DNA from 4 places in the Streptomyces sp. NPDC050264 genome. Region 1 is predicted to be linked to each of the others. Evidence: riboswitches for the same ligand, from Rfam matches in the RefSeq annotation. Region 1 holds a riboswitch; each other region holds the start of a gene.
What was found. A riboswitch is a leader RNA that binds a small molecule or an ion and turns the genes downstream of it on or off. The one in region 1 is predicted to bind cobalamin.
Positions count from the first base shown of each region.

Region 2: linked by a shared signal. The riboswitch ahead of AB0J02_RS23815 (HoxN/HupN/NixA family nickel/cobalt transporter) and the one ahead of AB0J02_RS31850 (ABC transporter substrate-binding protein) in region 1 are both predicted to bind cobalamin.
Region 3: linked by a shared signal. The riboswitch ahead of AB0J02_RS42425 (iron chelate uptake ABC transporter family permease subunit) and the one ahead of AB0J02_RS31850 (ABC transporter substrate-binding protein) in region 1 are both predicted to bind cobalamin.
Region 4: linked by a shared signal. The riboswitch ahead of AB0J02_RS25390 (ribonucleoside-diphosphate reductase subunit alpha) and the one ahead of AB0J02_RS31850 (ABC transporter substrate-binding protein) in region 1 are both predicted to bind cobalamin.

Region 1 is NZ_JBFAKV010000022.1:47,418-53,143, forward strand. It holds gene AB0J02_RS31835 (L-threonylcarbamoyladenylate synthase) at 1-528, shown strand, start outside; gene AB0J02_RS31840 (ABC transporter ATP-binding protein) at 590-1,381, opposite strand; gene AB0J02_RS31845 (iron chelate uptake ABC transporter family permease subunit) at 1,378-2,394, opposite strand; gene AB0J02_RS31850 (ABC transporter substrate-binding protein) at 2,391-3,425, opposite strand; cobalamin riboswitch at 3,490-3,690, opposite strand; gene AB0J02_RS31855 (amino acid transporter) at 3,797-4,291, shown strand; partial or broken gene AB0J02_RS31860 (hypothetical protein) at 4,311-5,162, opposite strand; gene AB0J02_RS31865 (arginine deiminase) at 5,198-5,726, opposite strand, start outside.
Region 2 is NZ_JBFAKV010000013.1:104,098-109,823, reverse strand. It holds gene AB0J02_RS23820 (CaiB/BaiF CoA-transferase family protein) at 1-277, opposite strand, end outside; gene AB0J02_RS23815 (HoxN/HupN/NixA family nickel/cobalt transporter) at 352-1,473, opposite strand; cobalamin riboswitch at 1,505-1,724, opposite strand; gene AB0J02_RS23810 (inorganic diphosphatase) at 1,753-2,256, opposite strand; gene AB0J02_RS23805 (GNAT family N-acetyltransferase) at 2,347-2,838, opposite strand; gene rho (transcription termination factor Rho) at 2,869-4,068, opposite strand; gene AB0J02_RS23795 (class I SAM-dependent methyltransferase) at 4,434-5,147, shown strand; gene AB0J02_RS23790 (alpha/beta hydrolase) at 5,165-5,726, opposite strand, start outside.
Region 3 is NZ_JBFAKV010000051.1:12,260-17,985, forward strand. It holds gene AB0J02_RS42415 (PepSY domain-containing protein) at 1-167, shown strand, start outside; partial or broken gene AB0J02_RS42420 (ABC transporter substrate-binding protein) at 210-953, opposite strand; partial or broken gene AB0J02_RS42425 (iron chelate uptake ABC transporter family permease subunit) at 955-1,305, opposite strand; cobalamin riboswitch at 1,404-1,545, opposite strand; gene AB0J02_RS42430 (TetR/AcrR family transcriptional regulator) at 1,630-2,292, opposite strand; gene AB0J02_RS42435 (hypothetical protein) at 2,413-2,760, shown strand; gene AB0J02_RS42440 (SRPBCC family protein) at 2,810-3,463, shown strand; gene AB0J02_RS42445 (ester cyclase) at 3,505-3,939, shown strand; gene AB0J02_RS42450 (SRPBCC family protein) at 4,139-4,756, shown strand; gene AB0J02_RS42455 (MerR family transcriptional regulator) at 4,962-5,399, shown strand; gene AB0J02_RS42460 (aldehyde reductase) at 5,396-5,726, shown strand, end outside.
Region 4 is NZ_JBFAKV010000014.1:203,218-208,943, forward strand. It holds gene mctP (monocarboxylate uptake permease MctP) at 1-1,090, shown strand, start outside; gene AB0J02_RS25385 (nucleoside hydrolase) at 1,193-2,173, shown strand; cobalamin riboswitch at 2,231-2,365, shown strand; gene AB0J02_RS25390 (ribonucleoside-diphosphate reductase subunit alpha) at 2,484-4,844, shown strand; gene AB0J02_RS25395 (ribonucleotide-diphosphate reductase subunit beta) at 4,844-5,726, shown strand, end outside.

The sequences.
Region 1 (5,726 bases):
TATCCCACGGACTCCTGCTACGCGCTCGGCTGCCGCCTCGGCAACCGCGACGGCGTCGAGCGGATCCGCGCGATCCGGCATCTCGACGACAAGCATCACTTCACCCTGGTATGCCAGGATTTCTCGCAGCTGGGCAGATTCGTACACATCGACAACGATGTGTTCCGCGCCATCAAGGCGGCCACGCCCGGCAGCTATACGTTCATCCTGCCCGCGACGCGGGAGGTGCCGCGCCAGCTGCAGCACCCGAAGAAGAAGACGGTCGGCGTCCGCATCCCCGACCACGTCGTCACCCAGGCGCTGCTGGCCGAACTCGGTGAGCCGCTGCTCTCCAGCACCCTGCTGCTGCCCGGCGAGGACGAGCCGCTCACCCAGGGCTGGGAGATCAAGGAGCGGCTCGACCACGTGGTGGACGCCGTGCTCGACTCCGGCGACTGCGGCACCGAGCCGACCACCGTCATCGACTTCTCCGACGGCGAGGCCGAGATCGTGCGGCGCGGAGCGGGGGACCCCGACCGCTTCGAGTGACCAAGGGCCTGTCTTCAAACACCCCTCGTCGCCCGGAGGGCGTCGCCGGGCAAAGACCGCCCTAGTTCTCGCCGGCGCCCGCGAGGGTGCCCAGGAAGCGGATGTGGGGGCGGTCGCCGGGGCCGGGCCGGGTGATCTCGGCGCGGACGCCGTAGACGTCGGCGATGAGGTCCTCGGTGAGGACTGCGCCCGGCTCGCCCGCCGCCACGACCCGGCCGCGGCGCAGGACCACGACCTGGTCGCAGTACGTGGCGGCCAGGTTCAGGTCGTGCAGGGCGACCACGCAGGTCAGCTCCAGGCCCGAGATCAGGTCGAGGAGGTCCAGCTGGTGCTGGATGTCCAAGTGGTTCGTGGGCTCGTCGAGCAGCAGCTCGCGCGGTTCCTGGGCCAGGGCGCGGGCGATCTGCACCCGCTGGCGCTCGCCGCCCGACAGGGTGTGCCACAGGCGCTGCGCCCGGCTCGTGAGGCCGCTGCGCTCCAGGGCGGCACGGACCGCCTCCTCGTCCGCGGCGGAGGCCGGCGCCCAGGCCCTGCGGTGCGGAATGCGGCCCAGCCGGACGATGTCGGCGACCGTCAACTCGACCTGGGTATCGGCCTGCTGATGGACGAGCGCGATGCGCCGGGCGGCCACCTTGCGCGGCACCGCGGAGAGCGGATCCCCGTCCAGCGTGACGATCCCCGCCGCCGGGGCGAGCACTCCGGCCAGCAGGCGCAGCAGCGTCGACTTGCCCGAGCCGTTCGGGCCGAGCACCCCGGTGACGGTGCCCGCCCGCGGCGTCAGACCCACCCCGTCGAGGACGAGCGCGCCCCCGGGCGACCAGGACACCCGGTCCGCGCGCAGGCCCCCGCTCACCGGGCGGCCCGGCCGCGGTACAGGACGAGCACGAACGCGGGCACGCCGATCAGCGACGTCACCACGCCCACCGGAACCTCCTGCGGTTCGAGGACCGTACGGGCCAGGGTGTCGACCCACACCAGGAACACCGCGCCGGCCAGCGCCGTGACCGGGAGCAGCCGGGCGTGCCCGGGGCCCACCAGGGCGCGCGCCGCGTGCGGCAGCACGAGCCCGACGAAGCCGATCGCCCCGGCCGCGCTGACCAGTGCCGCCGTCAGCAGGGCCGTCACGCACAGCAGCACAAGACGGGTCCGGGCCACGTGCACGCCGAGCGCGGCCGCCGCCTCCTGGCCGAAGGCGAACGCGTCCAGGGCCCGGCCGTACCCGAGGCACACCGCGAGCGCCACCACGAGCACCGCGAGACACAGCCACAGCTCGCTCCAGCCGACCCCGCCGAGCGAGCCGAGCAGCCAGAACAGGACGCCGCGCGTCGTCTCCGCGTCGGCCGCCGTCAGCACCACGAACGACGTCAGCGAGGAGAACAGCTGCATCGCGGCGACCCCGCACAGCACCACCCGGTCCGTCGTGCCGCCCAGCGTGTGGCTGAGCAGCAGCACGAGCGCGAACGAGCAGAGCGCTCCGAGGAACGCCCCGCCGGACACCGAGAGAGCGCCGCCGCCGAGGCCGAGGACCACCACGAGGACGGCTCCGGTCGACGCCCCGGAGGAGACGCCGAGCACGAACGGGTCCGCGAGGGGGTTGCGCAACAGCGCCTGCAGCACCGTGCCGCACACCGCGAGGCCCGCACCGCAGACCGCGGCGAGCAGGGTGCGGGGCAGCCGCAGATTCCAGACGATGCCGTCCCGGATCGGCGACAGGTCCGAGGTGCCCCAGCCGAGCCGGGCGCCGACCGCCGCCCACACGTCGCCGACGCCGATGTGCGCCGGACCGATGGTGATGGCCACGGCGACCGAGGCGCAGAGCGCGGCGACGGCCGCGGTCCAGTACAGCGCGGGCCGGACCGCTCTCACGCGTCCAGGCCGAACTCGCGCAGCGCGGCCGCCACCTTCTCCACACCGTCCACGGTGCGGATCGTCGGGTTCAGATCCTGGCCCTTCAGCAGCACGTACCGCTTCTCGCGGACGGCGGTCATCTCCTTGGTGACCGGGTCGGACTCCAAGAACTTGATCTTCTGCGCGGCGGACTCCGCTGACTGTGAGCGGCGGGTCAGATCGCCGATGACGAGGACGTCGGGGTCGCGGTCCGCGACGGTCTCCCAGTTGATCTGCGGCCACTCCTCGTGCGTGTCGTCGAAGACGTTGCGCACGCCGAGCTCCTTGGTGACGATGCCGGGCGCGCCGCAACAGCCCGCCATATAGGGCGAGTCGGAGTTGGCGAACCAGTACAGGACGCTCACGCCGTCGGCATCGACCCCCGAAGTGGCCTTGCTGACACGGGACGTGAGGTCGGCGACGAGCTTCTGTCCGCGCTCCTCCACGTCGAAGATCCGTGCCAGATCGCGTATCTCGCCGTAGACGGTGTCCATGGTCAGCGCGCTGCTGCGCACGCCGTCGCCGTCACCGCTGTTGTCCTTGCCCGCACAGTCGGTGGGGGAGAGGTAGGTGGGCACGCCGAGCTTCTCGAACTGCTCGCGCGGCGCCACCCCGCCCTTGCCGAGGGTGTACGTGAACGAGGCGGCGGCGAAGTCCGGCTCGGTGTCCAGGACCTTCTCGAACGACGGATAGCGGTCGGCGAGCCGCGGCACCTTCGCGTTCGCCTCCTCCAGCCCTTTCAGGACGGGATCGGTCCACGTCGCGGTCCCCACCATCCGGTCGGCGAGGCCGAGCGAGAGCATGATCTCCGCCGATCCCTGGTCCAGGGCGACGGCGCGACGCGGGGCGTGTGCGACCCGGACCTTCGTGCCGCAGTTGTCGAGGGTCACGGCGGAATCCGCGCCGCCCGAGCGGTCCGCGGTGCCGGAGCCCGCGCCGCCGCATGCCGTGAGCAGCAAGGCACCCGCCAACAGCGGTGCGAAACGGCGGATTTGACGTGCGAAAGGCACGGAACTTCCTCTGCGTCCAGGGCCCATACGCGGAGCCGGCCTACGGTTCACCCCCGGCCGCGTGCCGGTCACGGAGGCCGCCAGCAGGTCTTCGGACTCGGGATCGTCCGGACGGAGCGCCTTCCCGGACCGGTACACCGGTCCAGTGGCAGTGGCTCCGCCCGTCACCCTCACCGCTGCGCGTCAGCTCCGGATTTCCACCGGATTCCCTGACCCGTGCACGTACGATACGCACATGGGTACGACTGGCTTTCGGAAGGTATCACGGGCCTGACCAGCCATCGGACGGTGGTCCGGGCCCGTTCCGGGAGAGCGGTCGAGCGGCGGTAACCCGCTCGCCGTTCGTGACGCGGGCCCCTACCCTGCGTCGGATGATGACAGCCGACGATGTGCTGGTGGTCCTCGCCCTGCTGCGGCGGGCCGGAGCGGACGTGTGGATCGGGGGCGGCTGGGGCATCGACGCGCTGGTCGGCGCGGAGACCCGGGAGCATCGGGATCTCGACCTGATGCACCGCCACGAGCAGGAACCCGCCGTGCTCGCCGCCCTCGCCGGCGCCGGATTCGTCGAGACCCTGGACTGGCGTCCCGTCCGCTTCGTCGTCACGCACGCGGACGGCCGCGAACTCGACCTGCATCCTCTGCACTTCGCCGACGACGGCTCCGCCCGGCAGGCCTCCTTCGACCCGGAGCGGCCGTTCGGCTACCCCGCGCACGTCTTCGTCACCGGCACCGTCGCGGGAGAGCCTGTGCCGTGTCTCTCAGCCGAACAGCAGGTCCGCTTCCACCAGGGGTACGAGCCCGCGGACCACGACCGGCACGACATGGCACAGCTGCGCCGGGCCTTCGGGATCGCCACCCACTTCTGACCCGTGGGCGCGGCGGTCGGCGCCCGGCGTTGAGCGCGGCCACGGCGCCGACGGCGTCACCGATCGTGGTGTAGTCGACGGCGACGAACGTGACGGGCCTGCCGCGCTCCCGCTCGCACCTGCGTGCCCGGTCGAGCACGAAGCCGCGGGTGTTGACCGTGCCCGCGTCGAGCCGGCTGCCGCCGTTGTCGGTGATGAAGTGGTTCAGCAGGAACAGCCGCTTGTCGTCGCCGCCGCGGTGGGGCACGCAGCTCATCTCGTCCGGTGCGCGGAACGCGAACGGGGTCTCCATGCCGTACCGGTAGAAGTTGCGGTACCAGGGCGCCGGACCGTCGGCCTGCTCGGCGAGGACGACGAGGCGGCGGCCGCTGTCGACCATGTCGCCGAGGGTCGGCCAGGGTTTCGCCGGGTCGGCGTCGGGCGTGTGGATCAGATCGTCCAACCCGGCTTCGTGGCAGGCCTGTTGAGTGTCCTCGCCGGTGATCGCGTCCTGCACGATGAGGGTGATGACCTCGGTCGGGTGCGCGCGCATCCAGTCGCCCACCGCACGCAGGGCGGGCACCAGCGCGAGCGCGCCCGCCCGGCACACGGCGTGGCAGAGCCACAGCCCCTCGCGCGGCGGGTTGAACGTGTTGATCGCGCGGGTGATGAGCGCCTGCTGCGCGGTCGTGAAGTCGGAGTCGCGCAGGCGGCCGACGATCTCGTCCGGCCGCTCCCACCGGTAGGTGTCGAGCTGCAGGGCGCGGACGCCGTCGTTCAACTGGGCGGTGATGTCCGGATCCTGCAGCGGGCCGAGGAACCGGTCGACCGTCGTCGCCATGGCGTTGTGCGAGGTGAGGTAGGCGGCCTCGTCGTAGGGACGGTCGCAGAGCGCGCCGCGCCGCTCCATGGATCGCCGCGCGGCCGTCAGAAGGTCACGGGGTCGCGGACGATGGGGCAGGTCATGCAGTGGCCGCCGCCGCGGCCCCGGCCGAGTTCGGCACCGACGATGGTGACGACCTCGACGCCGGCCTTGCGCAGCAGCGTGTTGGTCTGCGTGTTGCGGTCGTAGGTGATGACGACACCCGGCTCCAGGGCGACCGCGTTGTTGCCGCTGTCCCACTGCTGACGCTCGGACGCGTACACGTCGCCGCCGGTCTCGATCACCCGCAGACCGGGCAGCCCGAGTCCCCTGGCGACGACGTCGACGAAGGGGGCCGAGCCCTCGTCGGTGATGTCGAGCCCCGGCGCCTTGTCGCTGGGGCGCAGCGAGAACGTGTGCACCGAGTCCATGATGCGCGGGTAGAGCGTCACGATGTCCCGGTCCGCGAACGTGAAGACGGTGTCCAGGTGCATCGCCGAGCGCAGCTTCGGCATCCCGGCGACGATGACGTGTTCGGCCGCGCCTTCCTTGAACAGGGCGGCGGCGACCTGCGTGATGGCCTGCCGCGAGGTG
Region 2 (5,726 bases), on a different contig from region 1:
CCGCTCCCGCCAGCAGCCGCTCCAGGACCGCACGGCCGCCGTCGGTCTTGACGTCGAGCGTCACCGAGTCCTTCGAGCGGTTCAGCCACACGAAGTGACTGGACTGGCCGTGCACCGTTTCGTCGTAGCCGCGCGCGAAGTCCCCCGCGCCGGGCCGCTCCACCTTGATCACGCGCGCGCCGAGGTCGGCGAGCTGGCGCGTGGCGAACGGCGCGGCCACCGCCTGTTCCAGGCTGACGACGGTGACGCCCTCAAGGGGCAGGCGGGCGGCGCTCATTCGGGGTCCTCCGTGCTCGGGCGGTGTCGTCGTGCTGCACGCTATGCGACGCCCGCGCCCGGGGCGGCGGGCCCCTACCCGCCCTCGGCGACCCGCGCCGACCAGCGCTGCTCGACCCTGGCGAGGCGCCAGTAGGCGATCGCCGCCGCCCACACCACCACGAACAGGCCGACGATGACGTAGCCGACGTTGTCCATATCGAGGCCGGCTATCCAGCCGGTCAGCGCGTCGGTGAGGTCGAGCTTCTCGTGCAGGACGCCGACGAGCTCGATGGTGCCGATGAAGAAGGCGACCGCGATCGACAGACCGGTGATGGTGAGGTTGTAGAACACCTTGCGCACCGGGTTGGAGAACGCCCACTGGTAGGCGAAGTTCATGAACGTCCCGTCGAGCGTGTCGAACAGGCTCATGCCCGCGGCGAACAGCAGCGGCAGGCACAGGATCGCGTACCACGGCAGACCCGCCGCCGCGCCACTGCCCGCCATCACCATCAACGTCACCTCGGTTGCCGTGTCGAAGCCGAGGCCGAAGAGGAAGCCGAGCGGATACATCTGCCCCGGGCGGGTGATCGATTTGGTGAAGCGGCCGAGGATCCGGTTCATGAACCCCCGTGAGGCCAGGTGCTGTTCCAGCTCCCGCTCGTCGTACGAGCCCTCGCGCATCGCCCGGAAGACCTTCAGGATGCCCAGCAGGGCCACGAGGTTGAGGGCGGCGATGAGGTACAGGAACGTACCCGAGACGGTGGTGCCGACGACGCCGAGCACCTGATGGGTGCTGGACTCGTCGTTCAGCAGGGTGCCCGCGAGGGCCGCGCCGCCCGCCACCAGGGCGGCCATCGCGACGACCACGCTGGAGTGGCCGAGCGCGAACCAGAACCCCACGGAGACGGGCCGCTTGCCGTCCGCCATCAGCTTGCGGGTCGTGTTGTCGATCGCGGCGATGTGGTCGGCGTCGAAGGCGTGCCGCATGCCGAGCGTGTACGCGGTGACGCCGAGGCCGATACCGAAGGCCTTGTTGCCGACCTCGTAGTGCTCGGGGACGACGAGGAGGAACAGCACGCCGAACGCGACGACGTGCAGGGCCGCGATCACCGCGATGAGACCCGCGGTGCGCACGGTGTCCTCGCGGCGCCAGCGGAAAGTGGCAGGGGGGTGCGGGCCGGTGGGCCGCGCAGGGGAGTTCCCGGGCAGGGTCATGCCTTGATCACGCTCCAGCACCTCGTGGAATCACTTTGTGAGATGCCGCGGCCGGTCTCCTGGCTTACGGGCGTGCCACGCCGCTCCTGCCTTCCCAGCGGCCCTGCGGCAGCCAGTGACGTGTGGAGCGGTGCGCTTCGCGCCGGCCCGAGGGCGGCGCGAAACCCGATCACAGTGGCGAGGGCCGCTCCGGACTTGACCCCTGGGGGCCGTCACCGGTCTTCCCGAGCACCACGGCCCGACCACCCTAGTCGACGCACTCCCCGGCGCCGCGGGCGGCTATCGCCCCCGGCGCTCGCGCGACCGCCCGATCTCCTCGTAGGCCTTGTCGCTGCCCTCCCAATGGGAGCCCTCCACCGACTTGCCGGGCTCCAGGTCCTTGTAGACCTCGAAGAAGTGGGTGATCTCCAGGCGGTCGAACTCGGGGATGTCCTCGATGTCCTGGATCGAGGCGTGGCGCGGGTCATGGGCGGGGACACAGAGGACCTTCTCGTCCGGTCCCTTCTCGTCGCTCATCACGAACATGCCGATCGCCCGGCACTCGATGGTGCAGCCGGGGAACGTCGCGTCGTCGGTCAGCACGAGCGCGTCCAGCGGATCGCCGTCACGGCCGAGCGTGCCGTCGATGTAGCCGTAGTCCGCGGGGTACTGGGTCGAGGTGAACAGCATCCGGTCGAGCCGGATACGCCCCAGCTCGTGATCCATCTCGTACTTGTTCCTGGAGCCCTGCGGTATCTCCACGATCACGTCGAACGCGTCGCCGCGCGCCTCGCTGCCGCCCAATGTGGCCTCCTTGCCCCATTGCCGCCCGCTCAGATGCCACCGAGTGTGCGCCGTGCGGGGCGAGGGCGGAACCCCTCGGACCGCGGGGTGTCAGATCTCGGGGGTGATGGGGAATACCAGTTCGGGGCGGTCCCATGCGACGGCGGGCGGCCGCGCGAGCGCGGTCCCGGTGCGCAGCGCGCCCACGCTCCGGTAGAAGCCCTCGGCGGGCGGATGCGAGACGACGCGCACGTGGTCGAGGTCCGCGGCGCGGGCCTCGTCCCGCATGTGGGAGACGAGCAGCCGCCCGATGCCGAGGCCCTGCGCGTCATCGGCGACGAACATCAGGTCCAGCTCCGGCGGGGCGACGATCAGGGAGTAGAAGCCGAGGACCCGGTCGTCCGCGCGGGCGGCCGCGACGAACACCCGGTGCGCCTCGATGTAGTCCGGGCCCACCCGGTAGTCCGCGACCATCGCCGTGTACGGGGCCTCGTAGGCGCGGGAGGCGCGCACGAGCCGGGTGAGGCGCCTGGCGTCGCGCGCCGTGGCGCGCCGCACCGTGACGGCAGGGCCGCTGCCGGCGCGCGTAATGCTCGAGGTCATACAGCGAGTATTACGCATCCGGGGGCGGGGTCAGCCCGTGGGTACCGTCGAGTGGACCTGGCGCAGGAACGCGGCGTTGTCGGGGGTGCGGCGCAGCTTGTCCAGAAGTGCCTCGTAGGACGACTGGCCCTCGCGGCCCTGGAGGGCCCGGCGGAGTCCGCGTACAGCGGTCGACTCGGGGGCGGACAGCAGGAGTTCCTCGCGGCGCGTGCCGGACGGGGTGATGTCGACGGCGGGGTGGACGCGGCGGTCGGCGAGCGCGCGGTCGAGGCGCAGCTCCATGTTGCCGGTGCTCTTGAGCTCCTCGAAGAAGTAGTCGTCGGCGCGCGAACCCGTGTCCACCAGGGCTGTGGCGAGGATCGTCAGGGAGCCGGCCTCCTCGGTGTTGCGGGCCGCGCCGAACAGGCGCTTCGGGCCGATGAGCGCGGCGGCGTCGACGCCGCCGGACAGGGTGCGGCCGCCCGCTGACGCGGCGTTGTTGTGGGCGCGGCACAGCCGGGTGAGGGAGTCGAGCAGGAGCACCACGTCGCGGCCCTGCTCGACGAGGCGCTTGGCGCGCTCGATGGCGAGCTCGGCGAGCGCGATGTGGGCCTTGGCGGGCTGGTCGAACGTCGAGGCGTACACCTCGCCGCGCACGGAGCGCCGCATGTCGGTGACCTCCTCGGGGCGTTCGTCGACGAGCACCACCATCAGATGGGCCTCGGGGTGGTTCACGGCGACCGCGGCGGCGAGCTGCTGCAGCAGGACGGTCTTGCCGGTCTTCGGCGGCGCGACGATCAGGCCGCGCTGGCCCTTGCCGACGGGGGCGAACAGGTCGACGACGCGGCCCCCCAGGCCGCTCGCCGGGCTCTCCAGACGCAGGCGTGCGCTGGGGTGGAGCGGGGTGAGGTCGGCGAAGCGCGGGCGGCCGCGGAGGGCGCCGACGGGGGCGCCGCCGACGGCTTCGACGTGGGTGAGCGTGTGCGGCTTCGCGCACAGGCCGTCCACGAAGTCGCCCTTGCGCAGGCCGAGTTGACGGATGAGAGCGGCGGGTACCTGGACGTCGCGGGACGTCGGGATCAGGTCGCCCGCACGCAGGGAGCCCTGCCCGTTCGCGCCGATGTCGAGGACGCCGGCGGCCTGGACGGGGGCCTTGGGTGTGGTGGAGGCGCGCGGCCTCCCGGTGGTGGTGCTGGGCTTGTCCAGCTCTCCCAGAACGGTGCTGGGCTTTTCCAGAGTGGTGCTGGTCATGGTCGGTCACGGTCCTTTCGCGGACGCTGTTCGTACGCGGGCAGATAAGGGGGGAGGGGATCCGGCGACAGGACGGGGCGGTATGTCACGCCCCGTGGGACGGGCAGGACGGCCCGTGGCCGGGAGGGAACCTGGCAGCGCAGGGGCGGGAGGAACCCGCCGAAAACCTGTTGACCAGGGATGACGCACGCTGTGGCGCAGACCGGAAGAGGTGAGCGCTCAGGCGCTGGGAGACTTGCGAGAGAAGGAATCGGCACCGGCGCCGCAGAAGGGGCGTACACACGTGCCACATGCACAGTAACACCCGACCCCGGGTGCGGGGCAAGAGCGGATTTCCGCGGTCTGCCCACCTATGCTGATCCGCGATGTTCACACCCCAGGGCCCCACCCTTCGCGAGCTGGCCGTTCAGGCGCTGTCGTCGGTCGAGCGCGGCTACGACCTGCTCGCGCCCAAGTTCGACCACACGCCGTTCCGCACCCCCGACATCGTGCTCGATCCGGTCGCGCGGGCACTGCGCGAATTCGGGCCCTACGAGAGCGGGCTCGACCTGTGCTGCGGGACCGGGGCGGGACTCGGTGTCCTGCGCGAGGTGTGCGCGGGCCGCGCTGTGGGCGTCGACTTCAGCGCGGGCATGCTGGAGGTCGCGCGCGACGGCGAACCGACGGCCTCCTGCGTCCGCGGGGACGCCCTCGCCCTGCCCTTCGGGCCCGTCTTCGACCTCGTGGTGAGCTTCGGCGCGTTCGGTCACTTCCTCCCGGGGCAGTATCCCGGCCTGTTCACACAGGTGTGCCAAGTGCTGCGCCCCGGGGGGCAGTTCGCGTTCCCGCTGCCGGCGCCCGCGCGGCCGGGGTCCCGCGGCTACTGGGCGATGCTCGGCTTCGACGGGGTGATGCGCCTGCGCAACGCCGTGTGGCGGCCGCCGTTCGTCATGTACTACCGGCCGTTCCGACTGAGCGATGTGCGAAGGGAGTTGGACCGGGCCGGGTTCGACGTCGCGCTGCGCGCGCTGTCCGAACTGGGCGAGCGGCCCGACGGCAGCCCGCGCTGCCGGCTCGTCGTGGCCACGCGCCGCTCGTAGAGGTTTCTCCGCGGCGCTCAGATGCCGCGGACGAACTCCAGCAGGTCGGCGTCGAACCGCTCCTCGTACTCCCCGTTCAGGCCGTGCGGAGCACCCTCGTACACCTTCAGCGTCGCGTCCTTGACGAGCTGCGCGGTCTTCGGCGCGGCCGCGGCGATCGGCACGATCTGGTCGTCGGAACCGTGCGCGACGAGCGTCGGCACGTCGAACCGGCCGAGGTCGTCGGTGAAGTCCGTCTCCGAGAACTGCCGCACACAGTCGTACGCCGCCTTCACGCCCGCCCGCATGCTCTGCAGCCAGAACGCGTCCCGGATGCCCTGCGACACCGTCGACCCCGGCCGGTTCGCGCCGTAGAAGGGGGCGCTCAACTCGCGGTAGTACTGCGAGCGGTCGCGCCGCACACCGTCGCGGATCGCGTCGAACACCGCCCGCGGCGCGCCCTCCGGGTTGGTGTCCGTGCGCAGCATCAGCGGCGGCACCGCGCCGAGCAGCACCGCGCCCGCGACCCGGGCGGTGCCGTGCCGGCCGATGTACCGGGTCACCTCGCCGCCGCCGGTCGAATGACCCACCACGACGGCG
Region 3 (5,726 bases), on a different contig from region 1:
CGGACAAGACCAAGGGCACCGTCACCTCCGTCGAACTCGACGACACCGACCAGGGCGGGCCCATGTGGTCCGTCGACGTTGTCACCACGAAGGATTGGAACAAGACGACCTACGACATCGACGCGACCGACCGCAAGGTTCTCCGCGAGCACACCGACCGGGACTGACCCGCACTCGCACGCGTTCGCCGGAAGAGCGGGTGCGCGGGGTCAGGAGCCGAGGTTCCTCAGGTCCACAGCGAGCGAGCTGATGGCCGCGGGATTGCGCGGGCTTTCGACGAGGTCGACGTAGTCGAGGACGACGATCCGGTCGTTCTTGACGGCGGAGACGTTGGCGAGCGGACTGTAGGAGGTGAGGAACTTCCGCTTCTGTTCCGCGGTGGTGTCCCCGTAGTTGTTGATCACGATGACCTCGGGGTCGCGGGCGACGACGGTTTCCCAGCCCACGGTCACCCAGCTGTCCTTGAGGTCTTTCATGATGTTGTCGCCGCCGGCCTTGGTGATGATGTCGTGGGGTCCGGCGTAGGCACCGGATGTGAAGGGCTTGTCCTGCCCGCTGTCATAGAGGAACACCCGCGGCCGCTCGGCGCCCTTCGGGGCGCTCGCCTGTGCCTGGGCGACTTGCTTGCGGAAGGAGGCGATGAGCGTCTCGGACCGGTCCTCGACATCGAAGACCGTGCCCAGGTTCCGCAGGTCCGTGTACAGCGCGTCGAGCGGCGCCATCACCCCGCGCGCTCTGCCCTGTCCGTTGCGGCAGGACTCGCTGAGCAGGTAGGAGTCGACGCCGACTTGGTGCAGGGCCTGCGGTGTGAAGCCTTCGCCTTCGTTGAATCCGTAGTTCCAGCCCGCGAAGACCAGGTCGGCGCGTGCGTCGAGGATCAGCTCCTTGGTGATCTGCTTCTTGGACAGCCATCCGGTCTTCTGGTAGCCGTCCTTCCAGGGCACGGTCGTGAGCGGCGAGTGCGTTACGGACCATGGCCTGGACGGCGACGCCCACGGCCGCCAGACCGGCGCCGACGACGGCGGCCAGCACGGCACGCGGGAAGCGGAGTTCCCAGACGATGAGGTAGGAGGAGACGTCGTCCGGGGCTATGGACCCGCCGGTCAGTCCCGCCCACAGGTAGCGCAGTGCCTCGCCCCACGAGAGCCCCGATGCTCCGATGCCCGCGCCGCAGGCGAGGGAGAGGGGGAGCACGACACACAGGCCGGTCACGAGCAGAGGCAGCGGGACGCGCCGGGTTGGGGAGGTCCCTCTGTTCGTGCCGCGGGGCGGTACGGCGGGTATTCGGGTGCGGAGCGTGGCCACAGGCGGATCGCTTTCGCCTCGGGCCGCGCACCTGCGTGATCAAGAAGGAGCAGCTCCGGACGGCGCCGTACGCAGCACCTCTCGCAGTCCACGGCGATTGACAGGAGCTTCACCACCGCGGGTAATCGGGCTCACGGAACCTCTTGCGAGGCTCCGCCTACCGTTGCGGGTCAGCGCCGGACTTCGACCGGACTTCCCCCACGAGGCGCCTGAAGCATAGCGGGTGCTCCAGGCCCCCATCGTCCTCGCATCGCAGCCGTCGCCGACGACACTCCGACCCCAACTGCCCCACCGAGCCGTCTCGCTGGGCCGAGGCCACGTTCGTCATACGTCGTTCAGCTCGGCCACCCTGGTGATGATGGCGTCGGCGACGCTCTCCTGAGGCCAGGGGAAGATGCGGGTGGCGGCGTGCTGGTGGGCGAGGCCGTGCAGGCAGACCCAGAGGGTGACGGCGTCCAGCTGGGGATCGGTGGCCGTCGACTGTCCGGCGGCGACACAGTCGGCGAGGGCTTCGGCGAGGAACTGCAGGGCGGTCGCGCCGAGGGTGGTCAGTTCCTCCTCGGTCAGCGAGCTGTCGCCCAGGGTCGGCATCCACAGGCCGCCGAACATGGTGCGGTAGCGCGCGGGGTGGTCCTGGGCGTAGCCGAGGTAGGCGCGGCACAGGGCGTAGAGGCGGTCCCGCGGATCGTCGCCCGCCTCGTCCACGGCGGTGCGCAGATGGGCCTCGAGCGCGGCGAACTCCCGTCGGACGACGGCCAGCATGATGGCCGGCTGGTCGGGGAAGTGCGGGTAGATCGACGGGGCGGCGATGCCGATCTTGCGGGCGACGGACCGCAGGGTGATCGTCCGCTCGTCGCCGGTCTCGTCCAGCAGCGCGGCGGCGGCATCGACGATGTCCTCCCGCAGACGGCCGCCCTCGCCGCGCCGGTTGCGTACGCGGGCGGCGCGCTTCGGTGTGTCCTGACTCGTCACATCGGTCTCTTTCATCCTCGTAACCTTACGCGCAAAAGTTTATTGGCGTAAGCCCTTGCTCGCGCTCCCTTAACGTGCGTAGCCTTACGACCGTAAGTTCAAGTTCGAGGCAGTGCGGAACGCAAGGAGAGAGCAATGTCAGGACCGTCCGTTTCCGTCGCCCGTCAGGAGCGGCGCACGCCCCTGAAGGTGACCGTCTCCGCCTGGGCCGTCCCGCTCCTGGTGCTCACCGGGTTCGCGTTCGTCGCGTTCGTGCCGGTCCTGATCGCGTTGATCGGCGCCCTGGCAGGGGCTCGCGACGCGGCGGTCAAGGCCGGTGCCGCACTGCTTGCTCTCGCCTACGCGATCCCGTTCGCCGTCTGGCAGTTGCGGCCGGAGGGCGCGCCGAGCCTGTCGAAGGACATCCACCCCGGTTTCGTCGGCCTGATCGTCGCGGCGTCCGCCGCGCTCCTGCTCGCCGTCCACGGCGTCCGCCGCCGCTGAAGAACCGCCCGCCCTCATCTCTCGAAGTCGCCACGGAAGGAACCCGACCATGTCCGTCACCCGCTCCCGCTTCGCCACGCGCCTTGCTGCGCTCACCCTTTCCCTCGCCGCGGCCGGTGGCGCCCTCGCGGTCACCGCCGCGCCCGCCGGGGCCGCCCCCGGCCCGGCGCACGCAGGCCGCCCCGACGCCGCCGTCGAATGCCGCGGACGGAGCACCGACCCCGACGCTCTCGTGCGCTACGGGACCGAAATACTGATCCACGCGCCGCTGAGCACCGTCTTCAGGACCCAGACGGACGTGGAGCGGTGGCCGTCCTGGCAGGACGCCGTCCTGTCCAGCGAGCGGCTCGACTCCGGTCCCCTGCGCCCCGGTTCCGCCTTCCGGTGGACCACCCCGGTGCCCGCCACCCCCGCGACGCCCGCCACCACCCTGACGGTCACCTCCACCGTCCAGCAGCTCCGGCGCGATGACTGCGTCCGCTGGACCGGACCGGCGACCGGCGAGGGGATTCACATCGACGAGGGCACCCACGTGTGGACCTTCACCAAGGTCAAGGGCGGCACCCTCGTCCGCACCGAGGAGACCTGGACCGGCGACCAGGCCGAGGCCGACGTCGACCTGTCGACCCAAGCGCTCGGCGCCGGCCTGGAGATCTGGCTGAAGGATCTGAAGGCCGCCGCGGAAACCCGCACCGGCTGCTGAACCCCGCTCTCATACGCAAAGCACGAGAGGAACCACCCACCATGACCTCCGTCCCGTCAACAGATGCGAAGACCCTGCTCGACGCCTGGCTCAGGCTCTGGAACGGCGATCTCTTCCTGGCCCCCGACATCGTCTCCGACGACTTCCGCCTCCATAGCGTCATGACCGACGGCAGCGACGGAAGTTCCGTGCGGGGTGCCGACGGGCTCGCCTCCTACGTCCGCGCCGGCCGCTCTCCCTTCCCGGACCTGGAGTTCGCCATCGAGGTCCCGCCGTTGTTCGACGGCGCCTACCTGTCTGTGCGCTGGACGGCCACCGGCACCTACGGCGGCGGCTTCCCCGGTGCCGAGGCCCCGCCCGGGACCGTGGTCACCTTCACCGGGACCGACACGCTCCTCGTACGGGACGGCCGGTTCGCCGAATACTGGCTCAACTCCGACTCCCTGCACATGCTCAGGCAGCTCAAGGCGCTCTGAGGCCAGGCGGGAAGGCCTGAGAAGCGGGCCCGACATGAGGGCGTGCGGAGCCCTTCTCCTCGGCGACCCCGCCTTCTACTGGGTCCTCGCCGGCGGCGCCTACGTCCTCGCCGCCTCCTTCGAACGCCGCCGCCTCACGTCCACCGCGCGCTGACCCCCACACCACCAGCCACCAGCCACCGAGGAAGAAGCCGACTCGATGAACACACGACAAAGACTCCTTCAGGGCACGGCCGTAGCCGCGATCGTCACAGCGACGACTCTCTGCGCCCCGACCATGGCGACGGCCCACGAGGCACGGCCCGGCACCGGCCCGTCAACCTTCCAGGAGTGCCAGGGCGTGACCGTCGACAAGACCGCCCCGGTCATCGCCCGCGCCGGCGCTCTGATCAAGGCGCCCGTGCAGGAGATCTGGAACCTGCACACCGACATCGACGCATGGGACACCTGGATTCCCGAGATCACGCCCGCACAGAAAGAGACACCGGGTCCGCTGCGACCGGGGTCGGTCTTCGCGTGGTCACCCCAGGGCATGAAGGTCACGTCGACGGTCACCAAGGTCGACAGGAACCGGTGCATCGCCTGGGGCGCCCCCGTCAACGGCATCGACGGCGTGCACTTGTGGACGTTCAAGAAGGTCAGGGGCGGCGTGCTCGCCACCACCGAGGAGTCCTGGGCGGGCCCTCCCGTGGAGGCCGACATCCCCGGCAACCAGGCCGCCCTGGAGTCGGGCCTCATCGACTGGGTGAACCGGCTCAAAAGTACGGCCGAGGCGGAGACCCGTTGCGCCGTCCGCCCGGGCAACGAGCGCGATTGAGGACGCGACGCGGACCGTGAGCGCTGATCGACTCCCTCCGACGCTGTCCTGGCACGGAGAGGGCGGCGGGCTGTGGGAGGAGATCAGCGATGCGGCGGCGGAACTCGGCTCCGTTGTTCAAGGGGCTTGACCGGCCGCCTCCCGCTGCAGAAGGCGCATTCCGCACATTTGCCTTCAAGCGCTTGAAGTATGTTCTGCTCCCCACATGACAGTTTTCTCCATCCAGGACGTAGCCCGGCGCAGCGGGCTGAGTGAGCCGACCTTGCGTTATTACGAGGACATCGGGCTCATCGGCCCGGTCGACCGCGACGAGAGCAGCGGCCACCGGCGCTTCCGCGAGCGGGACCTCGATGAACTCCAGGCGCTTGCCTGCCTGCGCGCGGTCGGCATGAGCATCGAGGACATGCGCACCTACCAGAGCAACCGGACCCGTGGGCGGTCCGCCGCGGCCGAACAGCGCGACCTGCTGCTGCGCCACGCCGACCGCGTCGAGGCGGAGATCGCCGCCCAGCACGCCCGGCTCGCCTATCTGCGGGAGAAAGCCGCTCTGTGGGACGCCCGCGAACGCGGCGATGCCGAGGCGGAGGCCGAGGCGACCCGGCGTTCCCTCGAGGCGGCACAGCGACTGGAGGGGGCGCGATGAGCCCGGTCCTGGTCACCGGCGGATCCGGATACCTCGGAAGCCAGCTGGTCGCCGCGCTGCTGCGGTCCGGTAAAGAGGTACGCACGACGGTGCGCTCGCTCGCCCGAGCTCAGGAACTGCGGGCGGCGGTGCGCCGGGGCGGCGCCGACGACGCGGGCCTGGAAATCGTCGCAGCGCACCTGATGGCCGACGACGGGTGGGCCGCCGCACTGACCGGCTGCGAAGAGGTCCACCATGTGGCCTCGCCGATCCCCGTGGCCCAGCCCGACGACCCCGACGAGCTGATCGTGCCCGCCCGCGAGGGCACACTGCGGGTGCTGCGCGCGG
Region 4 (5,726 bases), on a different contig from region 1:
CGGTGTGCTCGCGGCGTACACGTACTCCTCGGGCCTGCGGGCCCCCGCGCTGATCGCGTTCGTCAAGGACGGCCTGATCTACATCGTGATCCTGGTCGCCATCATCTACATCCCGATCAAGCTGGGCGGCTTCGACGACATCTTCGCCGCGGCCGGCAAGAAGTTCGAGCAGCTCAATCCCGCGACAGGGAAACCCGTCGGGGCCCTCGCACCCGGTGAATCGGGCACGTGGACCTACGCGACCCTGGCTCTCGGCTCGGCTCTCGCGCTGTTCATGTACCCGCACTCGATCACGGCGACCCTGTCGTCCAAGAGCCGCAACGTGATCCGCCGCAACACCACGATCCTCCCGCTGTACTCGCTCATGCTGGGCCTGCTCGCGCTGCTCGGGTTCATGGCGATCGCGGCCGGGATCAAGGTGCAGAACGGGCAGTTGGCGATCCCGCAGCTCTTCGAGAACATGTTCCCCGACTGGTTCACGGGTGTCGCCTTCGCCGCCATCGGTATCGGCGCGCTGGTCCCGGCGGCGATCATGTCGATCGCCGCGGCGAACCTCTTCACCCGCAACATCTACAAGGACTTCATCAAGCCCGACGCGACGCCCGCGCAGGAGACCAAGGTCTCCAAGCTCGTGTCGCTGCTCGTGAAGGTCGGCGCGCTCGCCTTCGTCCTGACCATGGACAAGACCGTCGCCATCAACTTCCAGCTGCTCGGCGGCATCTGGATCCTGCAGACCATGCCGGCGCTGGTGGGCGGTCTGTTCACGCGCTGGTTCCACCGGTGGGCGCTGCTCGCCGGCTGGGCGGTCGGCATGGTCTACGGCACGCTCGCCGCGTACGGGGTCGCGTCGCCGACGCAGAAGCACTTCGGCGGCTCCTCGGACGAGATCCCCGGCATCGGGGAGATCGGCTACATCGGTCTGACGGCGTTCGTGATGAACGTGATCGTGACCGTGGTCCTGACCTTCGTCCTGAAGGCCGTGAAGGCTCCGGAGGGCGTCGACGAGACGTCGCCCGCGGACTACACCGCCGACGCCGGCGACAAGGGAGTACAGGTGGAACTGCCCACCGTCGGAGCGGGCGGCCACTAGCGGCCGTCCCCCGCCTCCCGAAGGACGGGCCCCTCCCTTGCGGAGGGGCCCGTCCCTTTATCGTGACCCAGCACCTTTCGCACCACCCGCCCCGGAGGAATCATGACCGCCCCCATCGTGCTCGACAGCGACCCCGGCATAGACGACGCCGTCGCGCTGCAATACCTGCTCGGCACCGGGCTGTGGGACCTCAAGGCCTACACGACCGTCGGCGGCAACGTGCCCGCGACGCAGACCTTCCGCAACGGGCGGGCGCTCGCCCGGGCCTTCGGCATCGACGGCGACATCACCGTGCACCGGGGCGCGGGCCGCCCGCTGACCCGCCTTCCGTACGCGGCCGCCGGCGAGTTCCACGGCTCCACGGGACTCGGCGCCGAGCGACTGCCCGACTCGGCCGTGCCCGAGCACACCGAGTCCTCGGCGCAGGCGCTGCTCCGGCTCTCGCGCGAGTACGAGGGCGAGCTGACGGTGTGCGCGACGGGCCCGCTCACCAATGTGGCGCTCGCCCTGAGCGAGGACCCCGACTTCGCCCGGCGTGTGAAGCGGCTCGTCTTCATGGGCGGGGCGGCCGAGATACCCGGGAACATCACGCCCGTCGCCGAGTTCAACGCGTGGGCGGACCCCGACGCGGCGGACCTCGTCGTCTCCTCCGGCATTCCGTACACGATGGTCGGGCTCGACGCGACGCACGGCTGGCGGTTCGGGCCCGCGGAGCTGGCGACGCTGGAGGCGGCCGGTCCCGGCATGGAGCTGACCGCACGGCTGATGCGCTTCTACCTCGGCGCCTACGAGGAGGCCGGAGGCTCCCCCCTGCACGACCCGCTCGCCGTCGGCGTGTGCGCGGACGAGTCGTTCATCACGGCGGCCGAGGGCACCGTCGTGGTGGAGTGCGCGAGCGAACTCACCCGCGGCAAGACGGTGTTCATCCCCTACGACTCCGATTACCCCCGCGAGTACTACACGGAGTCGCCCCTGGTGAACGCCCGCGCCAAGCATCGCGGCCGGGTCGCCCTGGGCACCGGCCCGCGTAACTTCACAGAGGATTTCGTGGCCACGCTGCTGAAGCGGCCCGCGGCCGTGTGACTCCCACCGTGGGGCCCGGTCGACACAAGATGTGGGCCTGCCGCGATGGCCCGGCACAACATGTATGCTCGCTCTCGCTGCAGCCGCAGGGGAATCCGGTGCAAATCCGGAACTGTCCCGCAACGGTGAACGTATGCGCCCAAAGTGGCGCCCGCGTGAGTCCGACGACCTGCCGCAGCACACCCGGGCCGTCCGGCCCGGGTGTCGACGACGTCCGGGCCTCGCGGAATGGGCCGGTGACGACGGCGCCCCGTGCGCGCCGGAGCCACTCCTTCCCGCAGGCCCCGAGCCGAGCGAGGGAGAGCCCCACGTGACCATCGCGCCGCCCGCCGAACCGGTCTCAGCCGCACCGCAAGACGCTCCGGGCACCGCGCTGCTGCGCACCCTGACCGAGCTGACCGCCGACCTCCGGGGCGCCGACCCCGGCCGGGTGGCCGCCGCAGCGCTGCGCGGCCGCAGCGCCCGCGCCGACGAGGCCGAGCTGCGCGAACTCGCCACCGAGGCCGCGGCCGGGCTGATCTCCGAGGACCCGGTCTACTCCCGGCTCGCCGCCCGGCTCCTCACGCTCTCCATCGCCGCCGAGGCCGCCTCGCAGGGCGTGACCTCCTTCACCGGGTCCGTCGCCGTCGGCCACCGCGAGGGCCTGATCGCCGACCGCACCGCGGAGTTCGTCCGCGTACACGCCGCGCGCCTCGACGCGCTCATCGACACCGCGGCCGACGACCGCTTCGGCTACTTCGGTCTGCGCACCCTGCACAGCCGCTACCTGCTGCGCCACCCGATCACCCGCGCGGTCATCGAGACCCCGCAGCACTTCATGCTGCGCGTCGCGTCGGGTCTCGCGGAGGACGACAGCGCCCGCGCCGTCGACGAGGTCAGCGCGCTGTACGGCCTGATGAGCCGCCTGGACTACCTGCCCTCCTCCCCCACCCTCTTCAACTCGGGCACCCGGCACCCGCAGATGTCGAGCTGCTACCTCCTCGACTCCCCGCTGGACGAGCTCGACTCGATCTACGACCGCTACCACCAGGTGGCCCGGCTCTCCAAGCACGCCGGCGGCATCGGACTCTCGTACTCCCGCATCCGCAGCCGGGGTTCGCTGATCCGCGGGACGAACGGGCACTCCAACGGCATCGTGCCGTTCCTGAAGACCCTGGACGCGTCGGTCGCCGCCGTGAACCAGGGCGGCCGCCGCAAGGGCGCCGCCGCCGTCTACCTGGAGACGTGGCACTCCGACATCGAGGAGTTCCTGGAGCTGCGCGACAACACCGGCGAGGACGCGCGCCGCACCCACAACCTGAACCTCGCGCACTGGATCCCCGACGAGTTCATGCGCCGGGTCGCCGAGGGCGCCGACTGGTCGCTGTTCTCGCCGGCCGACGTGCCGGAGTTCGTGGACCTGTGGGGCGCGGAGTTCGAGGCCGCGTACAAGAAGGCGGAGGCCGACGGGAAGGCCCTGAAGACCATCCCCGCCCGTGACCTGTACGGCCGCATGATGCGCACGCTCGCACAGACCGGCAACGGCTGGCTGACGTTCAAGGACGCCGCGAACCGCACCGCCAACCAGACGGCGGAGCCCGGCCACACCGTCCACTCCTCGAACCTGTGCACCGAGATCCTGGAGGTGACGGACGACGGCGAGACCGCCGTCTGCAACCTGGGCTCGGTCAACCTCGGCGCCCTCGTGGACACGGCCGCCGGCGACATCGACTGGGAGCGGCTCGACGAGACCGTCCGCACCGCCGTCACGTTCCTGGACCGCGTCGTCGACATCAACTTCTACCCGACCGAACAGGCGGGCCGCTCCAACGCCCGTTGGCGGCCGGTCGGCCTCGGCGCGATGGGCCTGCAGGACGTCTTCTTCAAGCTGCGCCTGCCCTTCGACTCGCCGCAAGCCAGGGCGCTCTCGACGCGGATCCAGGAGCGCATCATGCTCGCCGCGTACGAGGCCTCGGCGGACCTCGCCGAGCGCAACGGCCCGCTGCCCGCCTGGGAGAAGACCCGCACCGCGCGCGGCGTCCTGCACCCCGACCACTACGCCGACGCCCAGCTGACCTGGCCGGAGCGGTGGGCCGCGCTGCGGGAACGTATCGCCGCCGTCGGCATGCGCAACTCGCTGCTCCTCGCCATCGCGCCCACCGCGACGATCGCCTCGATCGCGGGCGTCTACGAGTGCATCGAGCCGCAGGTCTCCAACCTGTTCAAGCGCGAGACGCTGTCGGGCGAGTTCCTCCAGGTCAACGCGTACCTGGTCGACGAGCTCAAGCGGCTCGGCGTGTGGGACGCGCAGACCCGGGAGGCGCTGCGCGAGTCCAACGGCTCGGTGCAGGGCTTCACCTGGATCCCGGACGACGTCCGTGACCTCTACCGCACCGCGTGGGAGATCCCGCAGCGCGGCCTCATCGACATGGCGGCGGCGCGCACCCCGTTCCTCGACCAGGCCCAGTCCCTCAACCTGTTCCTGGAGACGCCGACCATCGGCAAGCTCTCCTCGATGTACGCGTACGCCTGGAAGTCGGGCCTGAAGACGACGTACTACCTGCGTTCGCGCCCCGCGACGCGCATCGCCCGCGCGGCGGGCCGCTCCACCGTCCCCGTACAGACCGTGCCCGAGACCGACGCGGTCGCCTGCTCCCTGGAAAACCCCGAGTCCTGCGAGGCCTGCCAGTAATGTCCGACACCACCCCCGCCACCGGGAAGAACCTCCTCGACCCGGGCTTCGAACTGACCCTGCGCCCCATGCGCTACCCGGACTTCTACGAGCGCTACCGGGACGCCATCAAGAACACCTGGACCGTCGAGGAGGTCGACCTCCACTCGGACGTCACCGACCTCGCGAAGCTGTCGCCGGGCGAGCAGCACATGATCGGCCGGCTTGTCGCGTTCTTCGCGACGGGCGACTCGATCGTCTCGAACAACCTGGTGCTCACGCTCTACAAGCACATCAACTCCCCCGAGGCGCGGCTCTACTTGAGCCGCCAGCTCTTCGAGGAGGCCGTGCACGTCCAGTTCTATCTGACGCTGCTCGACACCTATCTGCCCGACCCGGAGGACCGCGCGGCGGCCTTCGACGCGGTCGAGGAGATCCCCTCCATCCGCGAGAAGGCCGAGTTCTGCTTCAAATGGATGGACTCGGTCGAGAAGCTCGACCGCCTGGAGACCCAGGCGGACCGCCGCCGCTTCCTGCTCAACCTGATCTGCTTCGCGGCGTGCATCGAGGGCCTGTTCTTCTACGGCGCCTTCGCCTACGTGTACTGGTTCCGCTCGCGGGGCCTGCTGCACGGCCTGGCGACCGGCACCAACTGGGTCTTCCGTGACGAGACGATGCACATGAGCTTCGCCTTCGACGTGGTCGACACGGTGCGCAAGGAGGAGCCCGAGCTCTTCGACGACGCGCTGCAGCAGCAGGTCACCGACATGCTGCGGGAGGCGGTCGAGGCCGAGCTGCAGTTCGGGCGCGACCTGTGCGGGGAGGGGCTGCCGGGCATGAACACCGACTCGATGCGGCAGTACCTGGAGTGCGTCGCCGACCAGCGCCTGCAGCGGCTCGGCT